2 regions of the Clostridium sp. TJA085 genome follow, and region 2 is predicted to be linked to the other one. Evidence: riboswitches for the same ligand, from Rfam matches in the RefSeq annotation. Region 2 holds a riboswitch; the other holds the start of a gene.
What was found. Region 2 has a riboswitch for FMN ahead of ribD (bifunctional diaminohydroxyphosphoribosylaminopyrimidine deaminase/5-amino-6-(5-phosphoribosylamino)uracil reductase RibD). Riboswitches for the same ligand answer to the same signal wherever they lie in the genome.
Positions count from the first base shown of each region.

Region 1: it holds a riboswitch for FMN, as region 2 does, so the genes downstream of both, AC4FQW_RS06730 (ECF transporter S component) here and ribD (bifunctional diaminohydroxyphosphoribosylaminopyrimidine deaminase/5-amino-6-(5-phosphoribosylamino)uracil reductase RibD) in region 2, are expected to answer to the same signal.

Region 1 covers NZ_JBZEEZ010000001.1:1,319,405-1,336,021, reverse strand. Annotated here, with positions in the region: gene AC4FQW_RS06790 (M28 family metallopeptidase) at 1-880, opposite strand, end outside; gene AC4FQW_RS06785 (hypothetical protein) at 961-1,293, opposite strand; gene AC4FQW_RS06780 (Tex family protein) at 1,446-3,605, shown strand; gene AC4FQW_RS06775 (hypothetical protein) at 3,783-4,334, shown strand; gene agaB (PTS galactosamine transporter subunit IIB) at 4,464-4,940, shown strand; gene agaW (PTS N-acetylgalactosamine transporter subunit IIC) at 5,006-5,773, shown strand; gene AC4FQW_RS06760 (PTS system mannose/fructose/sorbose family transporter subunit IID) at 5,763-6,614, shown strand; gene AC4FQW_RS06755 (GntR family transcriptional regulator) at 6,779-7,507, shown strand; gene AC4FQW_RS06750 (SIS domain-containing protein) at 7,583-8,746, shown strand; gene agaF (PTS galactosamine/N-acetylgalactosamine transporter subunit IIA) at 8,770-9,204, shown strand; gene AC4FQW_RS06740 (tagatose bisphosphate family class II aldolase) at 9,253-10,110, shown strand; gene AC4FQW_RS06735 (class II D-tagatose-bisphosphate aldolase non-catalytic subunit) at 10,131-11,441, shown strand; FMN riboswitch at 11,512-11,630, shown strand; gene AC4FQW_RS06730 (ECF transporter S component) at 11,756-12,337, shown strand; gene rimI (ribosomal protein S18-alanine N-acetyltransferase) at 12,403-12,849, opposite strand; gene tsaB (tRNA (adenosine(37)-N6)-threonylcarbamoyltransferase complex dimerization subunit type 1 TsaB) at 12,830-13,549, opposite strand; gene tsaE (tRNA (adenosine(37)-N6)-threonylcarbamoyltransferase complex ATPase subunit type 1 TsaE) at 13,543-14,007, opposite strand; gene AC4FQW_RS06710 (metal ABC transporter substrate-binding protein) at 14,187-15,068, shown strand; tRNA gene AC4FQW_RS06705 (tRNA-Trp) at 15,117-15,192, shown strand; gene AC4FQW_RS06700 (universal stress protein) at 15,378-15,806, shown strand; gene AC4FQW_RS06695 (Gfo/Idh/MocA family protein) at 15,830-16,617, shown strand, end outside.
Region 2 covers NZ_JBZEEZ010000002.1:384,088-400,704, forward strand. Annotated here, with positions in the region: gene AC4FQW_RS09015 (riboflavin synthase) at 1-57, opposite strand, end outside; gene ribD (bifunctional diaminohydroxyphosphoribosylaminopyrimidine deaminase/5-amino-6-(5-phosphoribosylamino)uracil reductase RibD) at 127-1,323, opposite strand; FMN riboswitch at 1,734-1,851, opposite strand; gene AC4FQW_RS09025 (DUF6512 family protein) at 1,914-2,459, opposite strand; gene AC4FQW_RS09030 (gamma-glutamyl-gamma-aminobutyrate hydrolase family protein) at 2,751-3,473, shown strand; gene AC4FQW_RS09035 (SH3 domain-containing protein) at 3,663-5,570, shown strand; gene AC4FQW_RS09040 (PAS domain-containing hybrid sensor histidine kinase/response regulator family protein) at 5,738-8,008, opposite strand; gene AC4FQW_RS09045 (EAL domain-containing protein) at 8,025-10,817, opposite strand; gene AC4FQW_RS09050 (Hpt domain-containing protein) at 10,913-11,263, opposite strand; gene AC4FQW_RS09055 (pseudouridine synthase) at 11,425-12,198, opposite strand; gene rlmD (23S rRNA (uracil(1939)-C(5))-methyltransferase RlmD) at 12,337-13,704, opposite strand; gene AC4FQW_RS09065 (hypothetical protein) at 13,891-14,022, opposite strand; gene AC4FQW_RS09070 (DUF1540 domain-containing protein) at 14,144-14,512, opposite strand; gene glpT (glycerol-3-phosphate transporter) at 14,605-15,951, opposite strand; gene pyk (pyruvate kinase) at 16,418-16,617, opposite strand, start outside.

The DNA of each region.
Region 1 (16,617 bases), on a different contig from region 2:
ATTTTTGAGAACCCAAAAGTCCAAATTCTTCTCCATTTAAGGCTACAAATATAATATCTCTATTTGGTTTTGGAAGAGATGATAAGTAAGAAGCCAGTTCTAATAAAAATGATGTTCCAGATGCATTATCTAATGCTCCACAATATAAGTTATTCAAGCAATCAATACCCATATGGTCAAAGTGAGCAGTTAGGATTAATGGCGGATTATCATTATTTCTACCTTCTATTTTTCCAACTACATTAAATGTTTCTGTATTTACTAATTTATAAGGCAATGTTACTGAAATTTTCAAATCTTTTTTTAAGCTTTTTATCATATAATCATAGGTTTCTTTTGATATAGCAATTGCAAATGATATTGGTGATTGATATACAAAAGAACTTCTAAAATTAAAATTATTTTCTTTGCTAACATAAAATAAAAAAATATCTTTACCTTTTCTAAATGATATTGAAGATGGAGATATATTTATACTATCATCAGAAGATAATGTTACATCTGAAATTTTAAAATTAAGCATATCTTCTTTAAAGTCTTCTCCGTATTTAAAGTCTTTAATAACTTTTTCTGAATTAGTTATTTGTAATTTAGCACTTGTATTATTTTTAATTGGGGTTACTACTTGAAAACTTTCTTTATAATCAGAATCTAAAGGTTTTAAACCTAAAGATTTAAAAGTTTCAGATATGTAGTTTGAAACATTATCATTTTCTTTTGTTCCGCAAAGTCTTCCTGCAAATTTCTCTGATGAAAGAAATTCAATATTATTTTTCACATCTTTTGAATCGAATGTATCAATAGAGCATCTTAAAATTAAAAATGAAATAAAAATAATTGCAGAAATAGCAGTTAATATTTTATAAGTTTTTGACTTCATTAAATTCTCCTAAAAAATTGTTTTAATAAAGTTTATTAACCTTCTGCAATTATTATGATAAAAACAATATTAAGTTTAAGTTAAGCCTTTTTATATAGCATATCAACAATTGCATAAACTATAGTAAATAACAAACATATGCATATTAAGAAATTAACTTTAGATTGATAAATTAAAAGCAATCCACCAAAAAGAGTGGTTGTGAGAATAACATAATTTATAAATTTATGCATACCAGCTTTTTTACCTGTTATAACAGAAACTGATGATATTAATATTAAAGATAAGGTTAAAAAAGAAAGAGATTCTCTTAAAATACTAGAAAATTCTATTATTTTAAAGTAATCAAAGGTTAATAATGTTATAAAAATTATTAATAGCAAAGAAATAACTTTTTGAATTTGAGAATTCATAAAAACACCTCTAATCTGGAAAATATTTACAATTAAAATTATACTAGAACTTAACATAATTACAATATGTAATATTAAGTAAATATTATAAAACAAAATTTTATTATAGGGTATAATAGAAAGATAAGGAAATTTAAGTGTGGAGGTATAAAATGAATATTAATGATAGATTATCAAAAGAATTAGGTCTTAAATTAAATATAATTAATAATGTTATTGAGTTATTAGATGGAGGGAATACAGTTCCTTTCATAGCTAGATATAGAAAAGAAATGACAGGCGGTCTTTCTGATGAAGTTTTAAGAAACTTAGAAGAAAGATTAGTTTATTTGAGAAATTTACAAGAAAGAAAAGAAACTGTAAGAAAATTAATTGAAGAGCAAGGAAATCTTACTGAAGAAATAGAGAATAACTTAAAAAAAGCAGATACTTTAACAGAAGTAGAAGATATATATAGACCATTTAAGCCTAAAAAGAGAACTAGAGCTACAATTGCATTAGAAAAAGGTTTAAAGCCTTTAGGTGAACTTATTTTAAGTGGGGAATTTAAGGGCAATATAGAAGATGAGGCAGAGAAGTTTATAAATGAAGAAAAGGATGTAAATAGTAAGGAAGACGCAATTAAAGGTGCGCTTGATATAGTTGCAGAAATAATATCAGATGAAGCAAAATATAGAAAGTGGATTAGAACATTTGTATTTAATGAAGGTTTAATTGAAACTAAAGGTGGAAGTGAAGAACAAACTCCATATGAAATGTATTATGATTATAGTGAAGAAGTTAAGAAAATACCTTCACATAGAATACTTGCTATAAATAGAGGAGAAAAGGAAAAAATTCTTTCTGTAAAGATAGTTTCAAATGAAGATAAAATAATAAGCTACTTAGAATCAAATTTATTAAAAGGAAATAAGGAAACGGATATATTATTAAGTGAAGCAATAAAAGATTCACTAAAGAGACTTATATATCCTTCAATAGAGAGAGAAATAAGAAGTGAACTTACAGATAAAGGTGAAGAAGGTGCTATAAATGTGTTTAAAGAGAATTTAAAAGCATTATTACTTCAAGCTCCTATAAAAGGAAAAGTAGTTATGGGATACGACCCAGGATTTAGAACTGGATGTAAAATAGCAGTTTTAGATAGTACAGGTAAATTTTTAGAAAATACAGCCGTATATCCAACTGCACCCAAAAATGATGTTGAAGGAACAAAAAATACATTAAAAAATCTTATTAAAAAATATAGTGTTGATGTTATATCACTTGGTAATGGAACAGCTTCAAGAGAATCAGAAGAAGTTATAAGTGAGATGATAAAAGAAATAAAAGATGAAACAGGAAAAGAAGTAGCTTATGTTATTGTTTCAGAGGCAGGAGCATCAGTTTATTCAGCATCAAAACTTGCAAGTAAAGAATATCCAGACTTAGATGTTACAGTTAGAGGAGCTATATCAATAGGAAGAAGACTTCAAGACCCACTTGCTGAACTTGTAAAAATAGATCCAAAGGCAATTGGAGTAGGACAATATCAACATGATGTAACTCAAAAAAGATTAGAGGAATCTTTAAATGGTGTAGTAGAAGATTCAGTAAATAAGGTTGGAGTAGATTTAAATACAGCAACACCAAGCCTTTTAACACATATATCAGGAATAAATTCAAGTATTGCTGATAATATAGTAGCTTATAGAGACGAAGTTGGTTTATTTAAATCAAGAAAAGAATTGCTTAAAGTTAAGAGATTAGGTCAAAAAGCATTTGAACAATGTGCAGGTTTTTTAAGAGTTATGGAAAGTAAAAATCCATTAGATAATACTTCAGTTCATCCTGAATCATATGATGCAGCTAAAAAGCTTATAGAAATTTTAGGATATACTATAGATGATTTAAAAAATAAAAAGCTAACTGACATAGAAGAAAGAGTTAACAAAAAAGGATTAAATAATCTATCAAAAGAAATTAAAGTTGGAGAACTTACTCTTAAGGATATAATTAAAGAATTACAAAAACCTGGTAGAGATCCAAGAGAAGATATGCCAAAACCAATATTAAAAACAGGAGTTATAGAATTAAAAGATCTAAAGTCTGGTATGATACTTATGGGAACAGTTAGAAATGTTTCAGACTTTGGAGCTTTTGTAGATATTGGAGTACATCAAGATGGGCTAGTTCATAAAAGTCAAATGGCTAATAAATTTGTTAAACATCCACTTGATATAGTTAAGGTTGGAGACGTAATAAAAGTTAAAGTATTAGATGTTGATGAAAAAAGAAAAAGAATAGCACTTTCTATGAAAGAGGTTGAATAGTAAAAAATAATATTTTTATTATATAAAGTTTGAAGACTATATAATATATGTAAAAAAATGTCTATCTTAATTAATTAGATAGGCATTTTTTTATGAAATTAATCGGAATTTTTAGAGAACGTTTTCTTGTTAATGGTAAAAAATGGATGATATAATATTATTAGAAAGGAGGAAAATATGAAATATATATTATCAATTTTAATAGTGATGGTTCTCACTTTTATATCAATGTTTATGTTTACTATTAATATGAATAAGGATAAAAGTATAAAGTTAAATGCAAAATTATCATCTGTAATGATTATAGTTGCATTACCTATAATCTCTTTGGTTGGTGGAACATTATTTTTAGCCTTTAAGTTAATAGAAACAATATTAAATTTAAATATAAAAACCTATGATATATTTTTAATTTCAATAATAGGAGTATTTATAATATTTATTTGTGATTTAATAAGTAAAAAAATAATAGGAGAAGTAGTACCATCTATTTTTGCAAAAAAATATAAAGAACAAGATTTAAGTGAAGAAAAAATGTTAGAAATAATAAATAACTCAAGAAAAAACTTTAATATATGTACTTTAGTAATAATGTATCTTTTAAGTCTACTGTTTTATCTTATAGTAATGAAAATCATATCAGTAGAAGTCTCTTTATTATTCTTAATCTTAATATCTTTTATAAATTTAGTCAGCTATAAGATATTTTTTAGAACATCAATAAAATAATAAAAATATGTAATAAAAATAAAAAAATATAAATATTAATTAATAGAGAGAAGAAATTATATAAAAGCTTATAAAAAATTATGTTTTAAATAAAGTGGTACTTACCACTTGGAGTTGGGAGGAGTTAAAATGCCAAATATTTTATTAACAAGAGTGGATAATCGTCTTATACATGGACAAGTTGGAGTAACTTGGGTAAATCATTTAGGTGCTAATTTAATATTAGTTGCAAATGATAAAGTTGCAGCAGATCCTGTTCAACAAAGCTTAATGGAAATGGTTTTACCAGACGCAATACAAACAAGATTTTTTACAATAGATAAAACAATAAATATAATTCATAAAGCTTCAGATAGACAAAAAATATTTTTAGTTTGTAGAACACCACAAGATGCATTAAGACTCATAGAAGGTGGGGTACCAATAAAAGAATTAAATATAGGAAATATGCATTTTAGTGAAGGAAAAGAACAAATATCATCAACAGTATCACTAGATGAAGATGATAAAAAGACAATAAGAAAAATTATTGACTTAGGTATTAAAGTTGAAATTAGAAGAGTTCCTGACGAAAGAGTTGAAGTTGACATAGAAAAGTACGTTTAATTCTAAGTTGCTTTCATTTTAATTATTTAATATATTTTAAAATTTAATAAAGGGGGAACTATTAAATGTTAGTAGAAGCATTGTTAATTGCTATCTGGGCTGGTATAGCTGGTATCGATATGTTCGATGGCTTAACACATATACACAGGCCAATAGTAACAGGACCAATTGTAGGACTTATACTTGGAGATATGACTACTGGACTTATTGTAGGAGCTTCTTTAGAAGTTGTATTTATGGGAATGGTACCACTAGCTGGTGCACAACCACCAAATGTTGTTATCGGAGGTATTATAGGTACAAGTATTGCAATTCTAGGAAAACTTGATCCTCAAGCAGCAATTGGAGTTGCTATTCCATTTGCTGTAGCTGCACAAGCTGGAATTACATTATTATTTACTATTTTCTCACCAGTAATGCATAAAGCTGATAAATATGCGGAAGAAGCAAATACCAAAGGAATTGATAAAATTAACTATATGGGAATGGTAGTTTTATTTATATCATATTTCATATGTGGATTTTTACCAATATTCTTTGGAGCAGAACAAGCTGCTGCAATAGTTAATAAAATTCCTACTGTTATAATTGAAGGATTATCAGTAGCAGGTGGAATGATGCCAGCTATAGGATTTGCTATGTTACTTAAAATTATGCTTAAGAAAGAATATGTTGCTTTCTTAATTGGTGGATTTTTATTAGTAACTTACTTCAATATTCCAATATTAGCCCTTGCTTTAATTGGATTATGCATAGCTTTATATGATTATTATGCAAAATCTAATGAACCTGAAAAAGTTGTTGTAAAGGAGGAGTATGAAGATGGCATCTAAAGTAGAATATAAACAAGCATCTGAATCAGTTAGCTTAGGATATAAAGATGCTAGAACTGATAAGGTAATAACTAATAAAGATTTAAATAAAATGGTATGGAGATCTTTATTCCTTCAAGCATCTTTTAATTATGAAAGAATGCAGGCGTGTGGATGGTTATATGGATTATTACCAGGTCTTAAGAAAATTCATACAAACAAAAAAGACCTTTCAGATTCAATGAAAGATCATATGGAATTTTTTAATACACATCCATTCTTAGTTACATTTATAATGGGACTTGTAATTGCCATGGAAGAAAATAAAGAAGATAGAAATACAATAAGAGCTATAAAGGTTGCTACAATGGGACCTTTAGGCGGAATTGGAGATGCTTTATTTTGGCTTACAGCACTTCCAATTTGTGTTGGTGTAGGAGCATCACTTGCAAGTCAAGGAAATATTGCAGGACCTATAGTATTTTTATTATTATTTAATGCATTACATTTCTTCCTAAGATTTTTCTTAATGAAGTATGGTTACAACACAGGTGTTAAAGCTATTTCAAATTTAAAAGAGCAAACTAAAAAGATTTCACATGCAGCTTCAATTGTTGGATTAACAGTTGTTGGTGGGCTTATAGCATCAATGGTTAACTTAAAGACTACATTTGTTGCAACAGTTGGTCAAGCTGAAGTAAAGATTCAAGAAGGAGTTTTAGATGCCGTAATGCCAAATCTTTTACCTTTACTTTATACATTTTTAATGTATAAGCTTCTTAAGAAAGGTATGTCACCTATTATGTTAATAGGAGCTACTGTAGTAATTGGTATTTTAGGAAAGGCAATTGGTATATTATAAATTAAAAATATTAAACTTTGGGGGATTACTTAATTAAGTCCCCCTATTTTATTGTAAAATATAAATAGGTAGTTACCAGTTTGAAAATTTAAAGTTTATATTGAAAAATTAGTTTGTAATTGATTATAATTAAATTATAATTATAAACAAGGTGGTAATTAACAGTGAAAGTAATAGATAAAAGTTCTAAGATACCTCTATACTTACAGCTTATGGATATACTGATAGATAAAATTAATAAAGGTTTAAAAGAAAATGATAGATTATTATCAGAAAGAGAAATATGTGATATATATGATGTAAGTAGAACTACGGTAAGACAAGCTTTAGATGAATTAGAAAGAGATGGTTATATATATAAGTTACATGGAAAAGGTACGTTTGTAGCGCCAAAAAGGGTTAATCAAGATTTAGTATCATTTTATTCTTTTACAAATGAAATGAAAAAAATTGGGAAAGAGCCATCTTCTCAAATAATTAATTTTGAGATAGTAGAAGCTGGAGAAAAGATTTCAAATAAATTCAATATTAAAGCTGAAGAGTTACTTTATAAATTAGTAAGAGTTAGGAAAGCTGATAATGTACCTATGATGTATGAAGTTACATATTTACCATTTGAAAGATTTTATGAATTATCTAAAGAAAAATTAGAAGGCAAAGCCATGTATGATGTACTTAAAGAAGAGTATAATGCAAACTTAACATTTGCAGAAGAATATTTTGAGCCTATATTAACTAATAAGCTAGAAAGTATTTATTTAGAAATACATGAAGGAGCTCCTAGTTTAAAGATCGAAAGATATACTTATGAAAGTAAAAGATTAATAGAATATACAGTAAGTATAGTAAGAGGAGATAAATTTAAATATAGAGTTCAGTTAAACAATAATTAAATTAAATAAAAATAAAAATAAAAATTTTTAAAACAAGTGGTAATGACAACATTATCAGTTAAGGAGGGTAATAAAATGATTTTTGAATTAACAGAGGAATTTTGGGGAGAGGTTAATGGTATATTTACTGCTAAAGAGATAAGGCAACAACCTGAGCTTTGGAAACAAACTTATGAAATCATAGAAAATAATAAAGAAAATATCAAAAATTTTTTAAATAAAAACTTAACTGAAAAAACTAGAATAATTTTAACTGGTGCAGGTACATCAGATTATGTAGGAGATACTATTTATTTATATTTAGCTAAAAAGTTAAATTTAAGAGTTGAAGCAATTGCAACAACTGATTTGGTATCAAACCCATATGAATTTATAGAAGAAGACACAAAAACAATATTAGTATCATTTGCAAGATCAGGAAATAGTCCAGAAAGTATTGGTGCCTATGAATTATTTCAAAATAATGTTAAAGATATAGCACAAATGGTTATTACATGTAATAAAAATGGTGAATTAGCTAAGAAATCAGAAGAATATGAAAACACACTATGTTTATTAATGCCAGAAAGGTCAAATGATCAAAGTTTTGCAATGACAAGTTCTTTTAGTTGTATGGTGCTTGCAACATTATTAGCTTTTGATATAGATAATTTAAAGGAAAATAAAAAATATGTTGATATAGTTGTAAAGCAAGGAGAAAAAATATTAGAAAATAAATTTAAAGATGTTAAAGAGCTTGTAGATTTAGGATGTAATAGAGTTGTTTATTTAGGTTCAGGAGCATTAAAGGGATTATGTCAAGAAATGGCTCTTAAAAATTTAGAGTTAACTAGTGGAAAGATAGTTACTGTTTGTGAATCAATTTTAGGATTTAGGCATGGTCCAAAGTCTATTATAGATGATAATACATTAGTTATTTTTATGAATTCAATAAATAGTTATACAAATCTTTATGATTTGGATTTAATAAAAGAAATACATGGAGACAATGGAGGGCATAAATTAGCTGTAATTAGCTATAACAAAAACAATGAACTTAATTCATTATGTGATAAGTATATAGAAATAGATGGGAAGGATATTCCAGAAATATATACAGTATTTAATTACATGCTTTTTGGACAAATGTTTGGATTATTTAGTTCACTTAAGTTAGGAATATCTCCAGATAATCCAAGACCTGATGGAACAGTAAATAGAGTAGTCAAGGGTGTAATAATACATGAATATAAGAAATAGTCTATAAGTAGGGGGAATTTTAAATGGTAGGAATAATATTAACAGGTCATGGGAATTTTGCAACAGGCATGTTAAGTTCATTAAAGCTTATTGCAGGAGAGCAAGAAAATTTAAGATGTGTAGATTTTATTGAAGGGGATAGTACAGAAGCTTTAGAAAAAAAATTAAAATGTGCAATTTCAGAATTAAATACTGATGAAATTTTAGTTCTTTCAGATTTAGCAGGTGGATCTCCTTTTAAAATTTCAGTTCTATTAAGTCAAAAATTACAAAATAAAAATATGAGAGTATTAGCAGGGACAAATCTTGGAATGCTTCTTGAAGTTTCATTATGTAGAGATGGAATGAATGTTAATGAGTTAATAGATTTTGCTATTAATTCAGGAAATAATTCAATAAAGGCTTTTGAAGTAAAGAAAGAAAATAAGGAAGAAGTAGATTTTGTAGATGGAATTTAATATGAACTTAGGTACAGTTATAAGAGTTTAAGAAAGAGGGTAAAGAGAATGGGGAAAATATTATCAACTAGAGAAATGCTTAAAAAAGCTCAAAGAGAGGGATATGCGGTACCAGCATTTAATATACACAACTTAGAAACTTTACAAGTTGTTGTTGAAACTGCATCAGAACTAAAGTCACCAGTTATATTAGCTGGAACACCATCAACTATTAAATATGCTGGCGCTGATTATATTGTTTCAATGGCTGAGGTTGCTGCAAAGAAATATAAAATTCCTATAGCTATACATTTAGATCATTTTGAGGATATAAGTGATATAAAAGATTATATAGACAAAGGTTTTAAGTCAGCAATGATTGATGCATCTTATGAAAAGTATGAAAATAATATAAAAATAGTTAAAGAAGTTGTTGAATATGCTCATAAATTTGATGCTACAGTTGAGGCAGAGCTTGGAAGACTTGGTGGGCAGGAAGATGATTTGGTTGTTGATGAAAAAGATACAATGTATACAAATCCTGACCAAGCTAAAGATTTTGTTGATAAAACTGGTATAGATTCATTAGCAGTTGCAATTGGTACTGCTCATGGACTATATAAAGGAAAAGCAAAGCTTGATTTTGAAAGATTAAAAGAAATAAGAGTAAAAGTTTCTATTCCTTTAGTTTTACATGGTGCATCAGATGTGCCTGATGAATTAGTTAAAGAAGCTATAAGGTGTGGAATATGTAAAGTTAATGTAGCTACAGATTTAAAAATACCTTTTTCAGATGCTGTAAAGAAATATTTTGTGAATCATCCAGAAGCTAATGATCCAAGAAATTATATGACACCTGGTAAAGAAGCAATGAGAGATATAGTTAAACATAAGATAATTATATGTGGAAGTAATAATAAAGCTTAAAAAAGAGGTGAATAATATAAATGCATCCTATTAAAGAAATAGTTAATAAATATAAGAGGGGAGAAATAGTAGGAATATTTTCTGTTTGTTGTTCAAATCAATATGTAATTGAGGCTGCAATGGAAAGATTAAGAGATACTAATATGAATCTTTTAATTGAATCAACAGCAAATCAAGTAGATCAATTTGGTGGATATACTGGAATGAAACCAAAAGAATATATAGATTATATTTATAACTTAGCTTATAAAAATAATTTTCCAAAGGAAAGAATAATCCTTGGTGGAGATCATTTAGGACCTTTAACATGGACAAACTTAGATTCTAAAATAGCTATGGAAAATGCAAAAGTATTAGTTAGAGAATATGTTCTTGCAGGATTTACAAAAATTCATTTAGATACAAGTATGCCGCTTAAAGGTGATATTGAATCAGGAAAATTTGGAGATGAGATAATAGCTAAAAGAGCAGCTATTCTTTGTGAGGTATGTGAAAATGCATATAAAGAATTGTTAAATATAAATAAAAATGCAATCCATCCAGTTTATATAATTGGTAGTGAAGTTCCAATACCTGGAGGAGCGCAAGTAGAGAATGATGAAGAAGAAGGAATAAAGGTTACAAGAAAAGAAGATTTTGAAACAACTGTAAATACATTTAAAGAAGCTTTTTACAATAGAGGATTACGAGAAGCTTTTGATTATGTTGTAGGAGTAGTTGTGCAACCAGGAGTTGAATTTAGTAGTGATAATGTTTGGGAATATAATAGAGATTCAGCAAAAGAATTAAGTGATGCTATAAAGAAATATGATAATTTAGTATTTGAAGCTCACTCAACTGATTATCAAACGCCTAAAGCTTTGAGAGAAATGGTTGAGGATGGATATATAATTTTAAAAGTTGGACCAGCTTTAACATTTGGCTTTAGAGAAGGTGCCTTTGCATTAAATGCAATGGAAAATGAATTATTAAAATATAATCCAGATTTAGAATTATCAAGGTTTATGGATGTATTAGATTTTAATATGGTTAAAGATCCAAAGGATTGGATTAAACATTACTCAGGTACAAGTGAAAAAATAAAATTTGATAGAAGATATAGTTTATCAGATAGATGTAGATATTATATGCCAAGAGAAGATGTAAATTTTGCATTGGAAAAGATGATGGATAATTTAGAAAAAGTTGAAATTCCAATAACTTTAGTAAGTCAATTTATGCATAGTCAATTTAAAAAAATTAGAGAAGGCAAGTTAAATATTTCGGCGAAAGAGTTATTAAAGGATAGAATTGGTGAATATATAGATGATTATATTTTTGCGATAAAATAATACAAAAAATATAATGTTATTTTATTGACAATGATAAGTTAAGGTGATAGGATTAAATTGTAAATTAAATAAATATCTTCAGGGCGGGGCGTAATTCCCCACCGGCGGTAAAGCCCGCGAGCTAATGGTTTAGCATGATTCGGTTAGATTCCGAAGCCGACAGTATAGTCTGGATGAAAGAAGGTAAAATATTAATAACTTTAGGTTTGAAACTTAACGCCCTGATATAATTAAATATCAGGGTTTTTTATTTAAAAAATTAGTTATTAATAGTTACCCACCAAAAGAAGATAATTTGGGGGAGGAATTATAAAATGACATCAAATTTAAACAAAACCGTAAAAATTTCATTATTAGCAGGTATGGCTTTCATATTAATGTATATTGAAATACCTTTAATACCAATTTTTCCATGGCTTAAAATGGATTTAAGTGATGTTCCAGCAATTATGGGAGCATTTGCTTTTGGACCAATTGCAGGTGTAATTATAGAATTAATAAAAGTTTTTATGCACTTTCTATTAGCGGGAAGTGGAACTGGTGGAGTTGGAGAAGTTGCAAACTTTATTATAGGAGCATCATTTGTTTTACCAGCTGCATTTATTTATTCTAGAAATAAGTCAAAAAAGACTGCAATATTAGGTATGGTAGTTAGTATAATATTAATGGAGTTAGTTGGAATAATTGCTAATGTGTATTTTTTATTACCAGCTTACGGAATGCATATGGATTCAACACAACTAATGCAATATGTAACAGTAGGATTGTTACCTTTTAATGCTATAAAAGGAGTAATAGTATCTGTTGTAACTTATGCATTATATAAAAAGGTGTCAGTATCAGTATTTAAATGTGATCCAAACTTTGGAGAAAAGCGCAAAGAAAAAATAGCATAACAAAATTGTATTTTATAAAATAAAGGAGTTATTTAAAAATAACTCCTTTTGTTTTGCTTTAAATTTTATATATTATGAAGCCACATTATTATTGCATCTTCTTTGTTATCTTCATAAAAGTTTTTTCTTATACCTTCTTCTTTAAAACCTAAGGATTTGTAAAGATTTTGAGCAATAATATTTGATTTTCTAACTTCTAATGTAATATCGGTACATCCTTTATTTTTTAAAACAAAGATTAGTTTTTCCATTAAATATTTTCCTATTCCTTTGCCCCTAGAATTAGGATGAACAGCTACATTAGTAATTTGTCCTTCAGATGCTATAAGCCATGAGCCTGCAAAGCCTAAAACCTTAGAATCTTCTAAGCATACAATATATGTTGCCAATTTATTATTTAGTTCTTTTTCTATTGAATTTAAACTCCATGTTTCCTTAAGACTTAGAGAGCTAACCTCATATACTCCTTCTAAATCGGAGAAGTCCATTTCTTTAAGAATTAGATTCGCCATTTGTCATTTGTAGCCTTTTTTCTAATTCTCTAACTGCTTGAGGTTTTTTTAAGTAAAGTGGTGATGAATTTTCATCATCTTTTATTCCTTTTTTTAATAGTTTTAAACCAACTTCACCTATTTGAGAAGCTCTTACTGTATTTAGATGAATAGGAGCAAAGTAAGAATTTTTTATATTTTTAGATAAATATTCTTTATGTTTTATTGCACCGTCACCAGTTAGAAGTACTTTTTCATTTAACTTATTAAGTTCTTCTTTTAGTTCAGGTAAATCCATAGATGTACAATCTATCAATGTTTCAATAGTACCATTTTTACATCTATATATTGCAGTAAAAACATTTTCTCTTACTGCATCCATAATAGGACATATTATTCCATCAAAGTATGTAAGAGATGAAGCTAAACCTTCTAATGTTGATACACTTACATAAGGTTTATTACTTCCAAAGCTAAGCCCTTTTATTGTAGCCATTCCTATACGAAGACCAGTAAAAGAACCAGGTCCCTTTGATACAACAAAACCGTCAACATCATTTATAGAAAGATTAGAATCTTTTAATACCTTGTCTATCATTCCCATAAGAAGAACAGAATGTTCTCTTTTATTATTTAATGTATATTCAGCAATAACCATATCTTCATTAAGAAGTGCTACAGTAGCACATTTTGAAGAAGAGTCAACACTTAAAACTAACATAAAGTCAGCTCCTTTACGTAATTATATTTTTCACCATATGGAGTAATAGAAATTTTTCTATAATTTTCTCCTTTTGATAAATCTTTTTGTATATATATATGAAGATAATCTTTAGGTAAAATTTCTTCTATATAATTTGCCCATTCTATAATAGAAACACCTTCACCAAATATGTAATCATCAAATCCAATTGCATAAATCTCATCAGGATCACTTACTCTATACACATCAAAATGGTATAATTTTAATCTTCCAGAGTCGTATTCATTAACAATTGTAAATGTAGGGCTTGTTATATTTTCAGTTATTGAAAGTCCTTCAGCAATACCTTTTGTTATATGAGTTTTACCTGTTCCTAAATCACCAGTTAAACAAACAATATCACCAGGGTTTAAAATTTTACCTAATTGTCTACCGATATTCGTAGTTTCCGCAATACTATTAACTTCAAAATCCATATTAAAAAGCTCCTTTCTATAATTATTAACTTATCCTTATATTCTATCCAAATTTTAAAAAAAAGAAAAGTAAAAGTAATATAATTGTAATTGCATAACTAAAATAAAAAGTGTAGAATATATTAATATAAGTATTTACAAAAAATAACTATAGATTATGGTTTTGAAGAGGTGAAATCATGAAAAAGTTAACAGCTGCAATGCTAATTATAACAGCAGCGTTTTTTTTAGGCATTGGTGTAGTATCTAAACCACTTATGGCAGATACTTCTGAAAATGATAAGAATAATAGAGATGTATATTTAAATATAATGACAATAAATAAACCACAATATGAAATGATTAAAAAATTATGTGGTGATAAACATAATGTACAATATATGTTTAATAATTTTAATGATATAAAGAATTATAAGTATGATAAAAGTATAGTAGATAATATTTCAAATATGGATTTATTCTTTTATTCAGCAGTTACATATAGTGGCTTAGAAATAAACAATATGATTTCAGAACTTGATAAAAGTAAACTTGGAGTAATAAATTTATCAAGAGGGATAAGAGAAATTTCAATTGAATTAAATAAGAAAACTGTAACTAATCCATATTATTTTTTAGGAATTCCTGAATATAAAATAATGATTTATAACGCAAAATCAGCATTACAAGAAAAGGATCCTGCGAATAGAAATTTTTATGAACAGAATTATAATAGTTTAGTTAAGAAATTAGATGAAATTCAAAAAGGTTTTGAAAAAAATATTTCTGATTATAAAAAGTTCAAATTTATATTACAAGATAATAGCTTAGAATATTTCTTTAGAGGTATAGGATTAAATTTTGAAACTCTTCCTAAAGAAAAATCCTTAGATGATTATATTAAGAATAATAATTTAAAATCAGAGGATGTAGTTTTTGTACAAAACTCAGCTGATAAAGAAGTTAAGTCTAATAATAATATTAAGAATATAAAGTTAGAAGTTTTTGATGATAATAAAGAATTTATAGATATTATTCAAGGCAATATTGAAAAAATGCAATCTTTAATAAAAAATAAATAATATTATTGCTTTTTTGATAAATATATATTATAATCATTATTGTCCTAAAGGGGTATGGCTCAATTGGTAGAGTAGTGGTCTCCAAAACCATTGGTTGTGGGTTCGAGTCCTACTGCCCCTGCCATAGTGATAAAGACTAAAAACAATTGTTTTTAGTCTTTTTTTTATAAAAATTTATTTTTATTAAATTATAAAAAATATAATAATGGTAAATTTAAATAATGTATTAATTTACATTTTTAAATAAAGATAAAAAATTGTATAAGATGTATAATTATATAAAATAAATTTATACGAGAGGTGTTAAAAATGGAAAAGAAAAAAATATTAATACCAGTAGATGGCAGTGAAAGAAGTTTAATAGCATTACAATATTTAAATAATAATTTTAAACCAGAAGATGTTGAAGTAGTACTTCTTAATGTAAGAGAGATAGTATTTATAAATGGTATGGCAGTATCAGAAGAAGTAAAAGATTCTGAGATTATAGGAAAAAGAATATTAAAAGATGCAGAAGAACAGTTGAATAAATTAAATAAAGAATTTGATTATAAAAAAGAATTTTCTTTTGGGTATGCAGGTGATGAAATTTTAAGATATGCAGAAGATAATAATATTGATACAATATTAATGGCGAAGAATACTAAGAAGAAGTTTACTGCGCTAGTTGGATCAGTAACAGCTCATGTTGTAAAGAAGGCAAAATGTGTTGTAATAATGATACCAGAGGTATATTAATAAGAAAGTTAGGGGAATGAGAAATGAATAAAGTTAGATTTGGGGTTATAGGAACAAGTGCAATATGTGAAAGATTTTTAAATGCTGCAAGTACACATGAAAATTTTGAACTTATAGCTGTTTATTCAAGAAAGCTAGAAACGGCAAAAGAATTTGGAGAAAAACATTGTGCTAAATTATTTTTTGATAATATAGAAAACTTTGCAAAGTGTAAAGAGATAGATGCTGTATATATAGCATCACCAAATGCTTTTCATGCTGAGCAAGCTATTGTATGTTTAAATAATAAAAAGCATGTTCTTTGTGAAAAACCAATGGCTTCTAATTTAAAAGAAGTAGAGAATATGATAAAAGTTGCTGAAAAAAATAAGGTTTTATTAATGGAGGCTATGAGACTTACTGTATTACCTAATTTTTTAAGTGTTAAAGAAAATATTCATAAGATTGGAAAAATAAGAAGATACTTTGCATCATATTGTCAATATTCTTCAAGGTATGATAAGTACAAAGAAGGTATAATACTTAATGCATTTAAGAAGGAACTTTCAAATGGAGCACTTATGGATATTGGGGTATATTGTATACATCCAATGGTTTCACTTTTTGGAAAACCAAACGATGTTATTAGTAATGGAATATTTTTAGATACTGGAGTAGATGGTCAAGGAACAGCAATATTTACTTATGATGATTTTAGTTCTGTAATAATGTATTCAAAAATAAGTGATTCAAATTTACCTATTGAAATTCAAGGTGAAGAAGGAACTATAATATCAGATGGAATACATTTTAATAATGTAAAAATAGTATA
Region 2 (16,617 bases):
TATCCCTTTTTTTATATATTTAACCTCTCCTATTTCTTCTATAATTCCAGTAAACATATTTTCACCTCAAAATTATATATAATAAATTTTTTTAAATTATAATTATTAAGTAGCTTTGTAATTTATTTAGTATCTTATATACCCTTCAACGACTATATCCTCTCCTATATTTTTAAAGCTCATATCTTTTATATTTATTACATCACTTATTTTTTCTATCCCTTGTCCACCTATTGGTGTCTTTGAGCTACTTCCCCCAATTATTTTTGGAGCTATATAACATATAATTTTATCTACAATTCTTTCCTTAATAGCTGAAAAATTTAATTCTGATCCACCTTCAAGTAAAATGCTATCTATATTTAGTTTTCCAAGTTTAATCATTAAATCATTTAAATCTACTCTATTCTCTTTTTCTTTTGTAATTAAAACTATGACACCTTTGCTTTCTAAAATTTTTATTTTTTCTTTGTTAGCTTTTTTAGTAGTTGCAATTATTGTTATATCTTTTAAAACTATATTATTTCTAATTTTTAAATTATTATCTTCTTTTAAAAAATCATTTATATTTTCTATTTCAGTATTAAATTCTTTTAATAATTTTAAGTTAAATGAATTTTTATTATTTAAAATTACTTTAGAATTTATAGGTATTCTAAGATTACTATCAACTATAATTCTTACTGGATTTCTTCCATTTTTTAATCTACAAGTTAATTCTGGATTATCTTTTATAACAGTATTGATACCAACCATTATCCCCATATATTTATTCCTTAAATTATGCACAGATTCTCTTGATTTTTCCCCAGTTATCCATTTTGATTCTCCAGTATATGTTGATATTTTTCCGTCTAAAGACATAGCATTCTTTAAAACTACGAATGGTTTTTTTAATTTTATATACTTTATAAAAACTTCATTTAGTTTTTTACATTCATCTTCTAAATTACTAATCTTAACTTCTATTCCCGCATTTTCAAGTTTTTTAATACCTTTTCCTTTGACCAATTCATTTGGATCCAAACATCCTATAATCACTTTTGAAATTTTATTTTTAATAATATTATCAACACAAGGTGGAGTTTTTCCATAATGAGAACAAGGCTCTAAATTTACATACATAGTTGCACCATAACTGTCAGAAGCTAAATTATTAAAAGCCTCTATTTCAGCATGATTTTCCCCAAATTCTCTATGATAACCTTTACCAATTATCTTATTATCTTGCACTATAATAGCTCCAACTAAAGGATTAGGATTAACCTTTCCTTCACCTTTTTTAGCTAAATTCATCGCAAGCTTCATATACTTTTCATCCATTAGCATCATCTCTCTTTTTTAAATTTTTAATAATTCTTTAGGATATAAAAAAGCCCTGAGAATATTTTCTCAGGACCTTAAATGAATTTGATTAACCTTATAAATATAATTAAGCTATATATTATAAATTAATAGTAACTTTATTTAAATAAAATATTAATACAATATACTATAATTATTTTTTAATTTTTAATATATAATTGTATCTAATATCTTTTAAATTAAATTTATTTTAAATTATATTTTAATATTAAATTTTTATTTAATATTAAAAAACTCTGAAATATAAATTATTTCAGAGCTTAAAAAACAAATTTTAATAATATACTATTAATAATTAATGTTGTATAAAAATTATACTTAAAATATAATTACCAAAATTATTTCATTAAATATAATACTTAATTATTATTAATCTTCTTTCATCCAGACTATACTGTCGGCTTCGGAGTTTCACCGAATCTGCTAATTTAATAGCTCGCGGGCTTTACCGCCGGTAGGGAATTTCACCCTGCCCTGAAGATTTATTAAATTTGTTAATATTATAACATACTTACTTTTCAATGTAAATATGTTAATGTTTGTTATATTTAATTAATTCCATATTTTCCAGTTGTACTATCAAGAAAGATAGGTAATTCAGGTGGAAAATATGTAAATAAAACAAAAAGTAATATTAATATAATAAAAACTATAATACAAAATTTATAATTTATACCCTTACACCTTTTATAAACATATAATCCCATTAATTGTCCAATTAAAACAGCTAAAAATAATATTATAATATCTATAATTACTGATTCAATACCAAAGACTCCAGTATAAAAATAATATAATAAAGGTACAGTTATTAAAGAAATAATCAATGATACAAGAGCACCAGTAAACCATTTTCTTTTATTTATATCGTATATTTTTCCATTAACTAAATAATAAATACTCCACCATAAAATTATAGGTAATAAAATCATCTTCAAATGTTCCCAAACACTTTCATTCATAGGAAAAAATGCTGCAAGTATTTTATTCTCACCTGTTAACTTATATAATGAATGAATGCAAGCACTTATTATAAATAAAATAGGAATTCCTTTTATAATCCATTTCTTTTGTGGTGATAATGATTTATACATATAGAAACCTCCTTTATTTTAGATTAAAAAAGAAGTAACCTAAGTTGATTAATATCTTAAATTACTCCTTATTTTATTATTCTCTTTAATTGTTTTTATATACTACTTAAGATTTTTAAGAATCAAACTATTTATATTTTATTAAACTTAAACAATAAAATTCTTAATTATATAAAATTTATATTACCCTTAATTTTTATAAATTAAATATATAACTAAATTTATCAACTTTTTATATAAAGAATATAATATTATAAAAGTTCTTTTCTATTTTATGTTGAGGTGATTATTATGAAAAGACCTATAATAGGAATACCTAGTTCTATATCTACTGATAAAAGAACTTATTTTATTGGAGATAATTATGATTACAATAACAATAATTATTCTAAGTCTATTGTAAATGCTTTAGGTGTGCCAATTATTTTACCAGCAACAAAAAACCTTGACGTATTAAATTATCAATTAAATCTTTGTGATGGTTTTTTATTTCCTGGAGGATTAGATATAAATCCACTTTATTATAGTGAATCCCCAAAACCTCTTCAAAATAAATCAAACGAATTAATGGATTGGTATCAAATTACATTGGCTAAAAAAGCTATTAATTTAAATAAATCAATACTTGGAATATGTAGAGGTATGCAATTATTAAACGTAGTTTGTTATGGTTCATTATATCAAGATATATCTTATTTTAAGAAAAATCATATTAAGCATAATCAAGAAAACTATTTAGGTGAAAAAACTCATCTTATAACAACAATAAATAATAGTTTAGTTAATTCTTTATTAGGAAATAAATATATTGTTAATAGTGGACATCATCAATGTATTAATAAACTTAGTAATTGTTTTAAAGCCACTTCATATGCTCCAGATGGTGTTATTGAATCTATAGAAATGATTAATAAAAAATTTGTTATAGGGGTTCAATGGCATCCTGAAATTCTCGCATTAAAAGATTTAAAAATGCTTAATTTATTTAAAAAATTCATAAACAGTTGCAAATAATATAATTCTATTAATTTATATTAAAATACTTTTAATATAACAATATTATAAAACACTTTATATCTCTATCTATTTTTTGTTATATATTGTTTTTTTTTCTTTATTTATAATTTATTAACATTTTGCAAAGTAATTTTATTGTAAAATATTAATTGATAAATATACAAAAGAAAACTAGGGGGATTAATAATGAAAAGTAAGAAAATAGCTATGTTTTTAATTGCAAGTGCAATTTCTACAGGATCATTATTGTATTCATCTTCATTAACGGCATCTGCCGATAATATGAGTACACAAAAAATTGAAAGTAATACAAATATCACTTCAAAAGCTTTAGATTCTAATAATCAATCAGAAGTTAAAAAAGATGTAAAAGATTCTAATTCTAAAGCTAACAATAAAGAAGTGAAAACTAATAATAATGTAACAAAAAATACTGAAACTACTAAAGACAAAAAAACAGAAAATAAAACTATAAAAAGTAAAAATACTGTTGATAAAAAATCTGAAGAAAAAGTAAAAAAAGATATAAATACTACATCTTCTTCAGAAACAAAAAAAATTGATTCTAATAAAGTAAACTCACCAGTTAAAGCCTCAAGTGAAAATACAATATCATCTGCAGTAAAACCAAAATTTCATTCAAAAGTTCAAGAAAATTTATATTATTATATGATGGATCCAGAACATCAAAAATCTGTTGATGTAAAAGCTGTAAAACTTCATAATGGTATTACTAGCAACAACTGCGTTTACTTTGCTTCAGAAGCATTAAGACGTGTTGGAGTAAATATTCCTGAAGAGACTGGATATACAACTAATTTAGAAAAAGCACTAAAAAATGTTGGATGGAAAAAAGTAACTAATTTAAACCAATTAGAACCTGGTGATGTATGTTTTGCTGGAGAAATGCATGCATATATTTTTATGGGATGGGCTAATGAAGAACATACATTAGCTTATGTTGTTGATAATCAAAAGGCATTATTTAATAATAATATATATCATGAAAGAGGATTATATGATGGAAAAAATATAACTCCAACTTCTCATTTCTATGAATATGTAAAAGAAGAAGCTAAAAAGGTTGCTTATAAAACTAGCCCTAAAAAATCTAATTGTAAAACTAATCCTAAAATAGCTGAAGGTACTGTAAGAGTAAATACTTATTTAACTGTAAGAAGTAACCCTTCAGTTAAATCAAAAGCAATTGGAGCATTAAAAAATAATACTAAAGTTGATATTACAGGATTAGATAATCATTTTTATAGAATAAATTATAATGGTGATTCAGCTTATGTTTATTCAGACTATGTAAAAAACTATAAATCAGTAAAAACAGATACAACTAAAAAAATAAATATTAAATCTGAAGTTAAAAAACAAACAGCTATACAATCTGAAGCTAAGAAAATATCAACTGGTACTGTTAATGTTAATAGTTATTTAAATGTTAGAAGCGGTGCTTCAACTAACTCAAGAATAATCGGTTCTTTAAGAAGAAATAATAAAGTTACTATTACAGGTTCAAAAGGTAACTTCTATGAAATAGAATATAGAGGTGGACATGCTTATGTTTCTAAAGATTATGTAAGAATAAATTCAACTTATACAGAAACTACGAAAAATATATCACCTAGTAAAGAAATTAAAAAATCAAATAATTCTACAGATAAGAAAACTGGTACTGTTAATGTTAATAGTTATTTAAATGTTAGAAGTGGTGCTTCAACTAACTCAAGAATAATTGGTTCTTTAAGAAGAAATAATAAAGTTACTATCACAGGTTCAAAAGGTAACTTCTATGAAATAGAATATATAGGTGGACACGCTTATGTTTCTAAAGACTATGTAAGAGTAAATTCTAATTTCATAGAATCATCATCTTCTAATAACGAAAACAAAAGCATGAAGAAAGCTAGAATAACTGCTCGCTCAGGATTAAATTTAAGAACATCTAATACTACTCATAGTAGTTGTATATTAACTATACCTAATAATAGAGTCGTTACTGTATTAGGTAGTTCAAATGGATGGTATAAAGTAAATTATAATGGACATACTGGTTGGGTTTTTGGACAATATATAAGTAAATAATTTTCTCTGTTATATTTTAAAATAGACTTTTTAAGTTAAAATAAAATCTTAAAAAGTCTATTTTTCATATAGTTTATAAATTAAATTTTGTAATTTATTTTATTATTTAAATCTTATATTTTTAAATAATAAAATAGTATAACTTTATATCAAATTAAATTTCTCTATTAATTATTAGATTTTCCTTCTTTTTTATTTATAAGTATTTCCTTTAAAGTATTGTATAGTACGTTTATCTCTATTGGTTTAGATATATGTCCATCCATTCCTGCTTCTAATGACATTGTAATATTCTCTTCAAAAGCATCTGCTGTCATTGCAATTATAGGTATAGATTCTGCGTCATCGTGTACCGAATTTCTTATAGCTCTAGTTGCGTCATATCCATTCATCAATGGCATTTGTATATCCATTAATATACAGTCATAATAATTTTTTTGTGATTTTAAAAACTTTTTTAAAACTTCTTTCCCATTTTTCGCAAGTTCTACCTTAGCAGATGCTTGCTCTAAAAATGATATCGCAATTTCCGCATTTAAATCATTATCTTCTGCTAAAAGAAATCTCTTTCCTTTTAATAAATATTTTATATTACTATTACTAAATGTATTTAATTTATTATTTTGCAAATCATTTACTGATACTTTATAATTTTTATCAATATCAAAAGGCAATTCAATTACAAATTTTGATCCTTTATTTAAATTGCTATGAACTCTAATTGTTCCATCTAGTAATGCTATAAGATTTTTTGTAATAGCTAGTCCAAGACCTGTACCTTCTATATTTTTATTACTTATATTACTACCTCTTTCAAATGGTTTAAATAAATTCTTTAAAAACTCTTCACTCATACCAATTCCATTATCACTTATTGTAAAGTTAACTTTTAGTTTATCTCCACTTTGAATTTGACTAATCTCCATAAGTACATTTCCACCAGAAGGAGTGTATTTAACTGAATTTGATAAAATATTTATAAGTATCTGTTTTGTTCTCATAAAATCGCCAATAATCTTTTTATAAACTATATTTGTCATTTTCACATTATAAGATAATTCTTTTTTTATAGCTTGTTGATATATCATAGAATTTACATCATTTATCATTTCGTTAAAATCAAATAATTCATGTGTTATGTACATTTTTCCGTTATCTATTTTTGCCATATCAAGAATATCATTAATTAACATCATTAAATGATTAGAAGAAATAGATATATTATCTAAATATTGCTCTACCTTTTTTGTATTGTTTATGTTTGTCTTAGCTAATGTTGTCATACCTATAATTCCATTCATAGGAGTTCTTAATTCATGGCTCATATTAGCAAGAAAATCACCTTTTGCACGATTAGCATCTTGAGCTAACCTTAAAGCATCACTAAGTGCTTGCTTCTTTTTCTTCTCCTCTGTTTGATCACTAATAGTTACTATATATTTAGATACATTACTTTTAGGATCATAATTATCTTTTACAGGGAATATATTAAGTCTTAACCATATAGGCTCTAATTCATTATTTTTATAAAATCTAAACTCTTTTTCTAAAGGTTCTTCTTGATTAGCATTTTCAAGCAATTCTTTTATTTCTTCTCTTTCATCTGGATGAATTAAGTTAATAAATGAAAATTTATCTTTTTCTATTTCAATATTATTTATTCCAAGAACTCTTAAACTATTTGAACTAATAAATTCCTTCTTTTTATCCTTTAAATTAAAAACAATAAATACAGCATCTAATGTTTTTGAAAGAACACTTAATATTTCATAACCATCATAAACTTTTTTATTCATTGACTTTATAGCTTTCTTAAATACTGTAGAAACTATTAGAATAAATAAAGCAATTATAACTAATCCAATAACCAAAACATTATCTATATGTTCATAGTATTCATTTAATTCTGAGCATTTTTTTTGAGCATTTTCAATAATTTCATATCCCTTTTTATTATACTTAGTAACTAACGGACATACCTTTTTACCAAGTTCTTTTTTAATCCAATCACCATTGTTATATTTAGCACCTTTAAAAACTTCATCAAACTTACTTTCTACTTGCATTATACTATTGTAAAATTCTTCATAGTCTTTATAAGGACCTAAATAATTATCTTTTATGTACTTAAGTTCATTTTTAATATTATTTTTATCTTTATCTATGCTTGACTTTATATCTTTATAATCATCTTCGTTAGTTAAATTTGATAACTTAGATACACCTACCCCAATATTATTTAAATTACTACTTATTTTATTTACACTAGATGATACATTAAATGTATGATAAAAAATATAGTTTATTTGTTTTTTCAGGCTATCTATAGATCTTATAAAGAATATGAAAAATATAACTAATAAAAGTATAATTATAATATTACTTATAATTGTTATGTTTTTTATTCGTTTTTCATATCCTTCCTTTCTTTTTCTCATATAAATTAATCTCCTATTAGTTTTTGCTATTTAGTAAATTTTCAAATTTATCTATAGGTAGTGGCTTAGAATAATAGTATCCTTGTATTATGTCACAACCTAATTCCCCTAAAAATTCCGCTTGTTCCTTTGTTTCAATTCCCTCAGCAATAATAGGTACTTTTAATGCATTTGCCATATATACTATAGCAGTTAAAATTTTTTCACTTCTTTTATTAACATTTGCATCTTGAATAAAACTACGATCTAATTTTAATATATCTACTTCAATATCTTTAAGCATACTTAAGGAAGAATATCCACTACCAAAATCATCTATAAGAACCTTAAATCCATCTGCTCTTAACTTATTTACAATCTCAATAAGTTGTACAGAGTTTTCCATATAAGCTGTTTCTGTAATCTCTAATTCCAAAACTCCTTTAGGTAAATTATATTTTTTAATAAGTTTATTGAAATGATCATTTAAATTTAAATTAAATATATCTATTCTTGATACATTTACTGATATAGGTACTACTTTTTGACCATTATCAATCCATTTTCTTATTAATTTACAAGTACATTCCCATATATGCATATCCAATTTTGTAATAAATCCATTTTCCTCAAATAAATTTATAAAAACATTTGGTGGAATCATTCCTTTAATTTTATGATTCCAACGTACTAATGCCTCACCTGAAACAATTTCACCTGATTTATATTCTATTTGAGGTTGTATATGTATATTGAATTCTCCATTTTGCATTGCTAACTTAACATCATTAATTAACTCTTGTTGTTTAATTAAATCTCTACGCATTTTACTATCATAAAATTCATATCTTTTTACATAATTTCCTTTAATAGTAGATAATGCAATATTTGCTTTATCACACATTAAATTTACACATTCATCATATTTCTCTACTAAATAAATTCCAAAATTAACTATTATATTAAAATCTAATGGATATATAGATATATTCTTTTCTATATCTTTTATTAAATTAATTATAAATTTCTCATCCGCTGGAACGCACATTGCAAAACTATCAGCTTGTAGTCTTCCAAACCTTACATCTCCAACTAAATTTTTCTTTAGATAATTTGCTATAAAACATAATAATTTATCTCCAGCTTTTAAGCCAAATATATCATTTAAAACCTTGAATTTTGAAATATTCATAACAATTACTGCATATGATAGTTGATTATTTTTTTTAATCATATCTAAAGTTGATCTGTAAAATTCATCCTTATCATATATTCCAGTTAACTCATCATATTTAGCCATATATAAAAGCTTTTGTTCTGATTTAATTTTTTCATCAACATCAGCTATTGTACCTATTATACGTTGTATATTGTTGTCATCATCTTTTACACAATTAATTGTTATCTCACACCATACAAATGATCCATCAAGTTTTTTTAATCGTACAGTAACAATTGTTTTACCATTACCCTCTAAGATATCTCTAAAATATGTATTTAATATAATCCCATAATCTTCTGGATGAAAATACTTACAACAAGTATCTTTACCTGAAAAAACTAAACATGGCTTAGTTGTACTTATAAGAAATTCTTTAATTCCTGCTGAACTATAAAATGTTCTATCTATTGGGTTCCATTCATAAACTATAGCCCCTGTTTGTTCAACTATTATACGATACCTTTCAGCAGTTTCATTTTGCTCCTTTAATATCTTGTTTTGATATTTTATTTTACTAAGCTCTTTTCTACTTATAACATTTCTTATACGTTCTTTAATAACTTTTGAATTATATGGTCTAACAATTAAATCAACGGCACCCATTTCAAGAGCTTTAACCTCATTTTCCGTTTCATCAATCATAGTAACAACAATAACAGGTATCTCATTAATTAAATTATTATTTTTCATTTCAGCCATAACTTCAAATCCATTTTTAATAGGCATTATTATATCTAAAATTACAGCTAAAATCTCGTTACCTTTCTCTTTTATAATATCTAAAGCCACCTGTCCATTTTCCGCTTCTAAAACCTCATATTCATCTGAAAAAATACTCTTTAAAATTTCTCTATTTATATCTATATCATCAACAATCAAAATTTTATTATTTATGTTTTCATTAAAACTTTTGTTATTTATATCTATACTCTCTTCACCATAAATTTTACAACAATTCTTTCCTAACTTCTTAGCTTCTGTAAGAGCTATATATGATATATTATAAAGCTCATTAAAGCTGTTTCCATGTTCCTTTGCTATGGAAATTCCACATGAGCAAGAAACATGGAGTTCTGGAAAATCATAAAAAAATATTAAATTAATACTTTTACATATTTCATAAGCTCTTATTAAAACATCATTTTTATTTTTAATATCCTTAATAAAAATAATAAATTCATCTCCACTAACCCTTGAAATAAAATCATTATCTCTAACTAATGACTTTAATTTTAACTCTACCTTATTTAAAGTTTCATTTCCAAACATTCGTCCATATTTTTTATTTATCTTATTAAAGTTATCAATATCTAATAAAATAAAAGCGTATTTTGTTTCATTATTTTCTTTAATAACTAATTGATTATTTATAAAATCTTCTATTTTCATTTTATTGTATAATTCATTTAATGAATCCAATTCAACTTGCGATTCTAAATATAATTCATGTTTTTTAATTTCATCTATATCAAACTCATTATTAGAATATATATACTCATCTAATAACTGTTTATAAAATTCACTTGAAGAATCATATTTCTCTTTAAGATATTCATTTATTTCTTTATATCTTTTTAAATTATTATGAATATGTCCCTTCTTTTTCATAAAATTATCCCCCATTTTTAATTTTTACATTCTTATAATATAACAGATACACCTCACTAATTTAATAAATTTTTATTTAATTATTAATTCCAAGATTAATTTATACTTGATATAATTTTACAAATTCTTTCATACTCATTTTTTATATCTAAAAAAAGTTCTTTTATTTTATTGTATTTGTGAGCTCTAATATCATTTACAAGTTCTGTGCATAATAAAAATAATGTATGAAAGCTAAGATTTAAAGATATTCCCTTTAATGTATGTGCTTTTATTTCTATTTCTTTATAATCTAAATTATCAACAGCTTCTTTTAATTCATAATATGTATTATCCTTAAGAAAAGCTTTTATAAACTTTTCAACTAAATTAGTATTATTCGCAAATCTGCTTATTATTTCCCCTTTATTTATTCCTAATTTCTCTAATCCATCATCAAAATTCAAAATAAATCATCTCCATTTTATATTATAATTAAATGATACTTATGTTAAATAAATTTATAAACATTATGTAATTAAAAGATATATCAAATCAAAACAATACTAATTTAATATATAATAAATTTTAAAACTTCTACTTTCTTAATTTTATTATAATAATTATATTAAATACTAAACAAACTTTGAAGTTCTTTTTCTGTTAAATGTCTATATTCACCTAAATTTAATTTTGTGTCCAACACTACTTCTCCTATAGCAATTCTCTTTAAATATAAAATATTACATCCAACTGCTTTAAGCATACGTTTCACTTGATGCTTTCGTCCTTCTGAAATAGTAATATATCCTGAAACAACGGATTGATTGTAATTTTTTAAATTTATATTTAACTTTTTAAGTTCATCTTCAAAATCCTTAAATAAGCCATAATCATTAATTTTCACCTTAGCAGGTCTAGTTAAAACTCTACCTTTTATTATATTAACTCCATTTTCTAAGCTTTTTATATTTTCATTACTTAAAGAACCTAATGCCCAAAAGAAATAAGTTTTACATACATGCTTTTCTGGATGCATTAACTTATGTTCAAAATCTCCGTCATTAGTGAACAATAATAAACCCTCAGTATCTTTATCTAACCTTCCAACATGAAATATTCCTTTTTTATCTTCTTCACTTAAAAATTCAAATACAGTTTTATGCTCTTTATCTATCTTTGCAGTAATACACCCAGAAGGTTTATTAAACATATAATATACCTTTTCTGAATATTCTACTACATTATTAAGATATTCTATTTTATCTATCTTTTCATCTATATTAATTGCAGGTACTGTTACTACTTTTTCATTAACTCTTACCTTTCCTTCTTTTATATAAATTCTAACTTCTTTACGCTTTCCAATTGATGACTGTGCTAAAAATTTATCTAATCTCATTCTATTATCTAATTCTCTTTCTTTAAATTATAATTAACCTCTAAATAAACATAATTGTAATTATTAATAAAAATGGAAGAATATATATTAATATTCTTCCATTAAAATATATTTAATTTATAAGTATTTCTATCAAAATTATTTTCTTTCTAATAATGCAACATTTTCTATATGTGCTGTATGTGGAAACATATCAACTGGTTGTACCACTATAGTTTTATATCCTAATATATCAAGTTCCTTTAAATCCCTAGCTAAAGTACTTGGGTCACATGATACATATACGACTCTCTCTGGCTTTACTTCACCTATAGCATTAAGTAATTTATTATCACAACCCTTTCTAGGCGGATCAACTACTATAACATCAGCTTTAACTCCATCTTCTATAAGCTTTGGTATAACTTCTTCTGACTTACCAACAAAAAATTCTGCATTATCAACATTATTTTTTTTAGCATTCTCTCTAGCATTTACTATTGCAGGCTCAACTATTTCAACTCCATAAACTTTCTTTGCTTTTTGTGATAAAAATAGTGTTATTGTACCTGTACCACAGTAAGCGTCAAATACCGTTTCATTTCCTGTTAAGTTTGCATATTCAAGTGCTTTTCCATACAGTACTTCTGTTTGTTCAGGATTAACTTGAAAAAATGAAAGAGGTGATATATTAAATTTAAAGTTTCCAATGTAATCAGTAATACAATCTTCTCCCCATAACGTATAACATTCAGGTGTAAGTATTACATTTGTATCTTTTTTATTTACATTTAGTATAACGCTTTTTAAACCTTTAATTTTAAACTCTAACTTTTGTATTAGCTCATTTATATTTTTTAATTCTTTTCTAGTTGCAACTAAGACAACCATAACCTCTCCTGTTTTGAAGCCTTTTCTTATCATTATATGTCTTAAAAAACCTTCTTTATTAAATTTACCATCAACAAAAGCTGGTTTTATATTGTTTTCTTCCATCCAATCTCTAAAGATTTTCACTATCTTATCTGAATCATCTTCCTGAATAAAGCATCTATCTATATTAATTATGTCATGACTTCTTGGTGCATAAAATCCAATTGATAATTTCCCATTAACCATTCCTACAGGCAATTGAACTTTATTTCTATAATTATATGGATTTTCATTCATACCAATAGGATAATTTACTATATCTTCATTAAGACCACCGATTTTTTTTATACAATCTTTAACTCTCTCATACTTAAAATCAAGTTGTGTTTTATAATTCATATGTTGAATTTTACACCCACCACATTTTTTAAAGTTTTCACATCTTGCTTCTACTCTACCTTCAGATTTTTCTATAACTTCTAATAATTTGCCATATGCATAATTTTTTTTAACCTTAACAATTAAAGCCCTAACCTTTTCTCTCTTTAAAGCTCCTTCAATAAATATAGGAAATCCTTCTATCTTGGCAATTCCCTCACCTTCATATCCTTGTGACAATATATCTAAAGTGTACTCTTTGTTTTTTATAACCATATCGTTTCACCTTTTTCCTAACATGTAATACCGACTTATTATATCATAAAGTTATATAAAAGTTGTATAAATATTGATATAACCCTCTTATCAAATTAATTCATATTCTAAATAAAATTTCTAAGCTTAAAATTAATTTCTATAATATAAAGAGCCGTCAAACTTTCATTTGACAGCTCTTTATAATTATTTAATTTTGTTTGCAATAGATGTAATTAATATACCACTAAAAGTAACAACAATAACTAATCCTAGTCCTAATAAGCTTTTAACTTTTTTTTCATTATAAGAAAAACCTAAAGAAATACTATCTTTCATTTATCCACCTCATGCAAATTATTTATGAAGATATGTTGTTTTATTATATATTATGATTTTTATTAATTATTGTTTTAACTAATTGATAAATTAAATATTTTATTTATAGTATAAAAAATATTTAATATGACTCTATAAAAGTTTCACATTGAGTTAACACATCATTTCTTTCAGTGTTTTTAGTTATTATTAAGTTTCTAGCTTCACACTTACCATTTCCATTATAAAAACAAGATTTTGCATTGCAAGAAACTGTTGGACTAAGTTTTATATCACTACCATCATTAACCATTTGCATTATTTCTCCAATAAAATCAGTATTCCCCAAAGCTTTAAATCCATTTATTATTGATTTTTCTCTATAATTACTACAATGTGTCTGACTTGATGTGTAAGCATTTTCTCCTTCAATAAGAATATATTCTGCTCCACAAAGTCCACCTTCATTATTTATACAACTATGAACTGAACAGCCTAATGTTGTATTCATAAATTATCACACTCCCTTAAGTTATATTATTTGCAAGGAGTGTGATAATATTCTTTTATTTATATAGAATTTTTAATTGATAACCTTTACTATTAAGCTTTTGATCTATCATGAACATTCCAAGTAAATGCTAAGAATACTATTGCTAATATACATGATGCCATAAGTAGTATAAATCCACCATCCCAATTAAACTTATCAACAACAGCACCCATAGCAACTTCTGCTAACACTTGTCCTCCCATGTATCCGAAAAGACCTGTAAAACCAGCTGCTGTTCCTGCTGCTTTTTTAGGAACTAAATCTAATGCACTTACTCCAATTAACATAACTGGTCCATATATTAAAGCTCCAATTGAAGCTAAAGCACAATTTATAATTATTGGATTTGAACTCTTCCAATATATAAATACCCCGATAAATACACCAATCATACAGAATACTCCAAGAGGTGCTCTTCTTCCATGGAATACTTTATCACTAAGCCATCCAATTATTATAGTACCTGGTATTGCTGCATATTCAAAAAGTGCAAATGCAACTGATGATTCTTTCATACTAAAGTTTCTAACTTCTTCTAAATATGTTGGAACCCAGTTTATAACTCCATATCTAACTAAATATACAAAAATATTTGCCAAAGCTACTGCCCATAAATATTTATTTGTAAATACATACTTAAATAATATTTCTTTTGCTGATAATTCTCTTTCTCTATCATCAACTTGAACTTCTGGATAATCATTTTTATATTCCTCTATAGGTGGTAATCCAACTGATTGAGGAGTATCTTTTGCAAATATCATATAAAGAATTCCAATTATAATTGCAATTATTGCTGGTAAATAGAATATTCCTTTCCAGCTGCCAAACATTGAAACACCAATTACTGCTATTGTTGCTATAAGTCCGCCTCCAACATTATGAGCAGTATTCCAAATTGACATTTTTACTCCACGTTCTCTATCTGAAAACCAGTGAGTAATTGTTCTTCCACAAGGTGGCCAACCCATTCCTTGAACCCAACCATTAGCAAGCATTAATATAAACATTAATGTTATACTTGATGTAATTGGAAAGAAGAAATTTACTATACCTGATAAAATAAGTCCTATTCCTAAAAAATACCTTGGATTTGATCTATCAGAAACATTTCCCATAACAAATTTACTAATTCCATATGCTATTCCAAGTGCTGATGCTACAAATCCTAATTGAAGCTTAGTAAATCCTTGATCTACTAAGTAAGCTTTTGCTAATGAAAAATTACTTCTTACAAAATAATAAGTTAGATATCCTATATATATACTAATAAATACTTGAATTCTATACCTTTTATATGCAGAATCTATTTTATCCTTTGGCAACCTAGCTATTGGTTTAGCAGGTTTTAAAAATCCTAATATATCTCTTGTTTGATTAGATAAATCTACTGTCATATCTGCTTTGTTAACTTTTGAAAAGTTTGACATATCTCTTGTCCCCCCTACGATGTCAGAAAATAAAAAAATACCACAAAAGTATATTTTTAATATACTAATTGTGGTCTATTCTCTAAATCTCTGTACCATGTATTAAATTTTGATTAAAGTATAAAAAATTCAAGATAGCGCTATCTCTAATTTTATAATAATATTTTTAGTAAACATTTACAATAGTTATAAAAGTAAAACTTAAAGTTTTACTTTTTGTTCATTTTTTTAAAAAAATTAGCACCACTAAGGGTGCAATAGAATCAGTTGCCAATAATAATCTTTACTTTAGATACATCTTATAATTTTAACATATCTTATAAATAATATACAATACTTTATTATATTTTTTTATAAATTTAAATATTTTCATAAAAAATAACCTTTAGAAATAAATCTAAAGGTTATTTTTAATTAACTTATATAAATTAAACTATTTTACAACAGTTACTTTCATTAAGTTAGTTGCTCCAACTTCTGCAACTGGTACTCCAGCAGCTATAACTACTGTATCTCCAGCTTTAACAAATCCGTTTTCTTTAGCTATTTGTGTTGATTTTTCCATCATTTCATCAGTTGATTCCATTCTTTCTGAAACCATTGCATATACTCCCCATGAGAAAGCTAATTGTT